One region of the Pseudoalteromonas sp. BMB genome, then DNA from elsewhere that is predicted to be linked to it. Evidence: predicted binding sites of a transcription regulator. Region 1 holds the regulator's gene; each other region holds the start of a gene.

Evidence for each region. The regulator MetJ, encoded in region 1, represses methionine synthesis genes. The targets are predictions, from matches to a motif close to TAGACGTCTAGACGTCTA.
Region 2: the regulator MetJ is predicted to act here: its motif matches at 1,299-1,316, upstream of BB427_RS19755 (methylenetetrahydrofolate reductase).
Region 3: the regulator MetJ is predicted to act here: its motif matches at 1,139-1,156, upstream of metE (5-methyltetrahydropteroyltriglutamate--homocysteine S-methyltransferase).

Annotation. Positions count from the first base shown of each region.
Region 1 covers NZ_MBQA01000157.1:6,646-8,925, reverse strand. Annotated here, with positions in the region: gene metB (cystathionine gamma-synthase) at 1-505, opposite strand, end outside; gene metJ (met regulon transcriptional regulator MetJ) at 850-1,170, shown strand; gene BB427_RS09560 (malic enzyme-like NAD(P)-binding protein) at 1,252-2,280, opposite strand, start outside.
Region 2 covers NZ_MBQA01000197.1:11,105-13,384, reverse strand. Annotated here, with positions in the region: gene BB427_RS19755 (methylenetetrahydrofolate reductase) at 296-1,252, opposite strand; gene BB427_RS19750 (M16 family metallopeptidase) at 1,523-2,280, shown strand, end outside.
Region 3 covers NZ_MBQA01000106.1:61,061-63,340, forward strand. Annotated here, with positions in the region: gene BB427_RS08200 (YdcF family protein) at 1-77, opposite strand, end outside; gene BB427_RS08205 (LysR substrate-binding domain-containing protein) at 179-1,066, opposite strand; gene metE (5-methyltetrahydropteroyltriglutamate--homocysteine S-methyltransferase) at 1,357-2,280, shown strand, end outside.

The DNA.
Region 1 (2,280 bases):
AAGCACCCACTGCGTGTGCTGCATTTACGACAGCTTCTATATCCGTTAGCCTTAATATTGGGTTACTTGGTGTTTCAATCCAAACTAATTTAGGTTTGATCTGCTGCAGCTGTGCAAGACTTTCCGATTGTGTGAGATCCAAGACGGCTAATTTGAGCAATCCACGCTTAGCAAGCGATGTAAACAAGCGATAGCTACCACCGTAACAGTCATGTGGAATAACCAGCGTATCGTCATGGTTAAGTAGCTGAGTTACTAGGTGAACGGCAGCCATGCCAGTCGCGGTAATAATGCCACGAGCACCACCTTCAAGTTCGGTAAGTGCCTGTGCAAGCACATCACGATTAAAGTTACCACTGCGTCCATAATCGTAGTCGCGTTTGGTATCAAAATCGGCAAAAGAATAGGTGGTAGAAAGGTAAAGCGGTGGCACTACTGCCCCATGTGCTTTATCAGCTTCTATACCGTGACGCACTGCAACCGTCGATTTATTAACTTGACTCATAAGGTCACCTAGATAGTTGGATGTTTAGACGTCTAAAAGGTTAGAGCAACAGAAACTAGAAGTCAAAACATTTATACTGCTAAATGGCTAAATAACTAGTATTTGACTATCTTTTTTAAACCGATAAAATTTCGCCACTCTAGGCGTTGCTAATACGACTGAGTTATTGAAAACTATGGCAGAGATTCTTCTATCTCGCTATGGCGGATTAGTTTATTCATCTATTTGAGTTTGGGATTTATCTTTAATTCGTAAGGTTATCCCTATATTCATGCGGTTGGTGAATAATGTAGACCAGAACCCAGTCATATTGGCATTGATGTAACTGAGGCAAGTACACAATTATGGCAAAATGGAACGGTGAGTATATTCACCCATATGCAGAACACGGTAAGAAAGCAGAGCAAGTAAAAAAGATCACGGTGAGCATACCTCTGAATGTACTCAAAGTGCTAACTGATGAGCGTACACGTCGCCAAGTGAATAACTTACGTCATGCCACGAACAGTGAGCTTTTATGTGAGGCGTTTCTACATGCCTTCACAGGTCAGCCACTGCCGAGTGATGAAGACTTGAGAAAAGATAATCCAGAGCGTATTCCGTTAGAAGTAAGACAAATAATGGAAGAGCGCGGTTTGGAGATCCCAGAAATAAACGAAGAGTGATAACTACTCTTACTCTGTGGAAATACAGACACAAAAAAAGCCTCAATCGAGGCTTTTTTCATTTGGATAATACCAATGGTATTATTCCATATATCCAGCAGGCATATCGATTTGTGCCACACCTGATTCAATTGCAGCTACCGCTACCGCTTTTGCGATACGAGGTAACAAACGCGGATCCATTGGTTTTGGAATAATGTACTCAGGACCAAACTCAAGACTATCCACGTCAGCTGCTTTTAACACTTCAGCAGGCACAGGCTCTTTCGCAATCGTTCTAATTGCTTCAACCGCTGCAATCTTCATCTCGTCATTGATAGCGGTTGCACGTACATCAAGCGCACCACGGAAGATAAACGGGAAACACAGCACGTTATTTACTTGATTTGGATAATCTGAGCGACCTGTCGCCATGATCAAATCATTACGTGCACCGTGTGCAACTTCAGGACTGATCTCTGGATCTGGGTTAGAGCAAGCGAATACCACAGGCTTGTCAGCCATTAATTTTAGATCTTCAGCAGAAAGTAAGTCTGGGCCAGAAACACCAACAAATACATCCGCATCCGCAATCACGTCTTGTAACGTACGCTTATCCGTGTTGTTTGCAAACAGCTCTTTGTATTCATTTAGGTCATCACGGCGAGTATGGATCACGCCTTTTCTGTCCAGCATATAGATGTGCTCACGTTGAGCACCACACTTGATCAATAATTCCATACAAGCAATAGCAGCTGCACCCGCGCCAAGACACACAATAATCGCATCGTGAATATCTTTACCTTGGATTTCCAACGCATTCAGCATACCCGCAGCGGTTACAATTGCGGTGCCGTGCTGATCATCATGGAATACAGGAACGTCACAACGTTCGATTAGCGCGCGCTCAATTTCAAAGCACTCTGGCGCTTTAATATCTTCGAGGTTAATACCGCCAAATGTGTCTGCGATATTTGCCACCGTATTAATGAAGTCTTCGGTGGTGTTGTGCTTAACTTCGATATCGATTGAATCAAGACCCGCAAAACGCTTAAATAATAGCGCCTTACCTTCCATAACAGGCTTTGACGCCAAAGGGCCTAAGTTACCCAAGCCAAGAATTGCCGTACC
Region 2 (2,280 bases), on a different contig from region 1:
CCAGCTTGATGAAGCTGGCTATAGGGCCTGTTGGCCTTCGCTGTTTGATTTTTGTTCTTCTGAATGTGTTTTGGTCGCGACGCTCGACTTGCCGCCTAGTAATCTAGGCAAAAGTTGAGCAACAATGAACAAAGCGCACTCAGGTGAACCCAAAGGGCAGCGCTTGATTGGCATTTCTACTGTGTTATCGCCAGACTTACATAGAATGACTATGCTACGCAGGCTCTGCCTTGTATAAATACCAATCAAACTGCTGCAAAAACAAACTTGGAAGATCAACAGGCCCTAGACTGCATTAAGCAATTTGCTTTTCCGCAAGGCATAATTCCATGGTCGCCTTCAATAGCCTATAAAGGTTTATCGACGCATCTATTTCTTCTTTGCGGTTTGTTAAGCTCTCAATATTTAAGCCAAGAGAAATATCTAGATGTGAGCAGCTTTTTAAGATTTGATCTAGATTTTCTCTACAAATACGAATTGACTCACTTAGTGTATTGTCTGCATCTAACATGCGCCATTTGGTTGCTTCTGGTACTGAGATCCCCAGCCATTCCATAAACTGCAAGGTTTTTTCCCCACCACATGGAGTAAAGGTAAGAATAATGCGTTTTGGTGTTTGCCCTTGCTGTTTACAGGTGCGAGCATAGCTCGTGATAAGATCTATGGTTGCTTGAGCGTCATACACTGCTTGGGAAACAAAAAATTGGCAGCCTTGCTCTGTTTTATCAATTAATCTTTCGTGTTCATTACGCTTACTGGCGTGGCGCTCTGCGATGGTTACACCACCCAAGAAAAAGTCATCTTGGTGATGCTTCAGTACCTTATAGGCTTCAGAAAGCGGCAACTTAATATCGCCTTGTGAAGATGGACTGCCCACTAATACTAGATTGTTTAACCCATATTGCTGTTTAGTGCTGCTTAACCAATTGCCAAAAGCTTCACTATCTCGCTGTGCCACACTTTTATACGTAATTACATCAAGGTGTGACAATTCGCGGATCAACTGGCTATATTCACACGGATCAACGGTGTGCTTAAAAGGAAATGGGCGTGGTACTTGAGTACGGCTGCTTTCATCTTGAATGTCATAGATGATCACGCCGTCGTATTCAATCTCATGTAAACGGCCCAAAAGTTTAGCGGCAATTGATTTTAGCTGCTCTGGGTCGGTGCCAATCTTAGGTGGTGTGGTACCAATTAAATATACCCCTTGGTTAGGGTCAATGATTTTCTCTTGAAGCGTTAAAGCCATAATCCTCATTCCACAAAAGCATTTCTGTATCTCTTTACTAATATAGCAGCCATTTAGACGTCTAGATAGATTTTTTTAATGAAAGAATTTCAATAATTATGAATTTATCTCAAGCGCTCAAACCAAAATTTCATATTTGTTTACACATTAGGGTGGTAAATCACCTTGGAAATTAGCGAATTAGTATGACTTTGGGGCATAATCAGGAGGTTTGCTAACGTAAGTGAACACGACTTACTTAGAATAAAAAATATGATTAGGACCAAATTCATGAAATTCAAATTACTAGCAACCAGCTTTGCCGTAAGCTTAGCGCTTAGTGGCTGCGCAGCGACGAATTCAGACCAAGCTCAACAGTCAGCTGTAAGTACTCAAGCTGCCCAATCCAATAAAGTATTCGCCCAAGATTATGTTTTGGAAGAGCTAGAAAATGGCCTTCGCGTCATGGTAGTTAAAACTAACTATCCTGATGTGGTATCGCTACAAATTCCGGTTTCTGTTGGTTCGCGTAATGAAGTAGAAGCGGGTAAAACCGGCTTTGCTCACTTCTTTGAGCATATGATGTTCAAAGGCTCAGAAAAGTATCCACAAGACGTTTATTCGGACATTTTGAAAAATTCAGGTGTTGATAATCGCGCCTACACCACCAATGACTACACGAACTACCACTTAAATTTCTCGAAGCAGCATTTAGATAAAGTATTAGAAATCGAAGCGGATATCTTTCAAAACCTGACTTACAGTGAAGAGCAGTTTCGTACTGAGGCACTAACTGTTAAAGGTGAATACCTTAAAAATAATGCCAGTCCAGTTCGAAAACTGCTTTCTGCGGTAAGAAAAGAAGCATTTGATAAACATACCTATAAACACACAACGATGGGCTTTTTTGAAGACATCGAAGCAATGCCTGATCAAATGGCCTATGGTAAAACCTTCTTTGAGCGCTTTTATAAGCCTGAGTATGTATCACTTGTGATCGTAGGTGATGTAGATCCTAAAGCAACTATGGCTATGGTGAAGAAGCATTG
Region 3 (2,280 bases), on a different contig from region 1:
ATAAGCCCCATAAGCACCACTAAAGATAATGGTAACGGCATCATAAGTTGACCGATAACCTTTTTGACTTCAAACATTTAAACATGCCCTAGATTAAGATAAGCCTAACGCAATGCTAGCATGAGATGGGAGTTGTAGAAATGTCTAACAGTTAGGGCTCAAAAAAGAGCCCAGTCATCTATCTTGCAGTGGTTTTTCGGCAAGTATTGAGGAAATGACGATAAACAGGGTTATCTTTCATGCTTTTCTTCATTGCTAAATACATTGGACGATTTAGCCCAAGTGCGCCTAGAGGAATCGATTTAATTAGCCCTTGGCTCTCATAAGGTGTCACTAACCAGTCTGGTAATGCCGCAACCCCCATGCCTGCACTTACCAGTTGGAAGATTAATAAACCTTGATCGACGGTTTTTAGCGTACCGTCAAAGCGTGCATTTTGAATAAAATGCTTAAATATGTCTTGACGCTCGCGAGGAATAGGGTAAGAAATGATGGTTTCATCTTTTAGGTCGAGTGCTGTGACATAGGCCTTCTTGGCCAATTCGTGATCTGGTGCAACGATTAACTTTAACTTAAAGTCAAATAGGTGTGCGTATTCCAGTTGCTCTGGTTCGCGAATGTCTGAGGTAAGTACTAAGTCCAGCTCATCTTCAATAAGGTCAGGAATCGCGTCGTAGCTAAAGCCACGTTCGTAATCGACTTTAATGTCAGGCCAAAAGGTATTGAATTCTTTAATTGTTGGCAGCAACCAGTGAAAACAGGCATGACATTCCACGCTTAATCTGAGTTGCGAGATAGGCTGATTAAGGCTTTCCTTCAAACGACACTTTGTTGCTTCAACTTTAGGTAAAACATCGTTGGCAAGTTCCAATAATAACATCCCTTGAGGGGTAAAACGTACCGGCTGCGTTTTGCGCTCAAAGAGTTGGCAGTCGAGTTTGCTCTCAAGATCTTTGATCTGATGTGATAAAGCTGATTGAGTCAGGAATAGCTCTCGTGCTGTATTCACAAGAGAACCAGTTTCTTTCAAGGTGGAGATAGTCTTTAGGTGCTTTATATCAATCATTATCAACAATTCTCATATTTGAAGTGAGCAAATCTCAGCATTACTCAATATTACGATTCTATTTAGTTATTATCAATGTCTAGACGTCTAAATACCTACGGTGAATTGTTCAAAAATTCACAAATCCACTATAACACTAAAAATGACAGCGTTGTCACTACTTCTGTAAAAATTTTGCAAAAAATTACAATTTAATTTTATTCATATGAAATCTGAGAAAGCATCAATTGTTGTTTTTGATCATGAGAATTACATTTTGGACATCCACACATCTAGACGGAATTAAAATCATGGCATTAACACATAACTTGGGTTTTCCACGCGTAGGCAAAAAGCGTGAACTTAAATTTGCAGTAGAACGCTATTGGTCAGGCGACTTAACACAAGTCGAATTAATCGCGGAAGGAAAACGCATTCGTGCAGAAAACTGGGCATTGCAAGCTGACGCTGGTGTTGACCTTCTCCCTGTAGGCGATTTTGCTTGGTATGATCACGTGTTGAATATTTCATTGCTTGTCGGCGCTATTCCTTGTCGTCATAAAAATGATGAGTCGGTAAATCTCGATACTTTGTTTCGGATTGGCAGAGGGCGAGCACCTAGCGGCTGTGCGTGTGCTGCAAGTGAAATGACGAAATGGTTCAACACCAATTATCATTACATCGTCCCCGAGTTAACTCAAACGCAGGAATTTTCCCTAACTTGGACGGAGTTGTTTACTCAAGTAGAAGAAGCACAATTACTTGGCTACCAAGCAAAGCCCGTATTGATCGGCCCGGTAACCTATCTCTACTTAGCTAAATGCGTTGGTCAAGAGTTCGATAAATTGGCTTTATTAGATAAGTTATTGATTGTATATCAGCAGGTACTAGGCAAGCTTGCTGAGCAAGGCGTTGAGTGGGTACAAATTGATGAACCTATTTTAGCATTGGAAATCGATGATGCTTATCGCAACGCGCTGCGCCGGAGTTTTGATGCGTTGAGCGGCCAAGGAGTAAAAGTGTTGTTGGCCAGTTATTTTGACTCCGTACAAGCGCATGTTGAAGATATCCGGTCTTACCCTGTAGAAGGCGTACATTTTGACTGCGTAACGGCAAACTACGACTTGGCTGCGTTAGAGAAAGTAGTTGGGAAGGATAGCGTACTGTCTCTCGGGGTTGTGAATGGTCGTAACATTTGGCGCTCGGATCTTGAAGGTGTATATCAGCAACTTGCT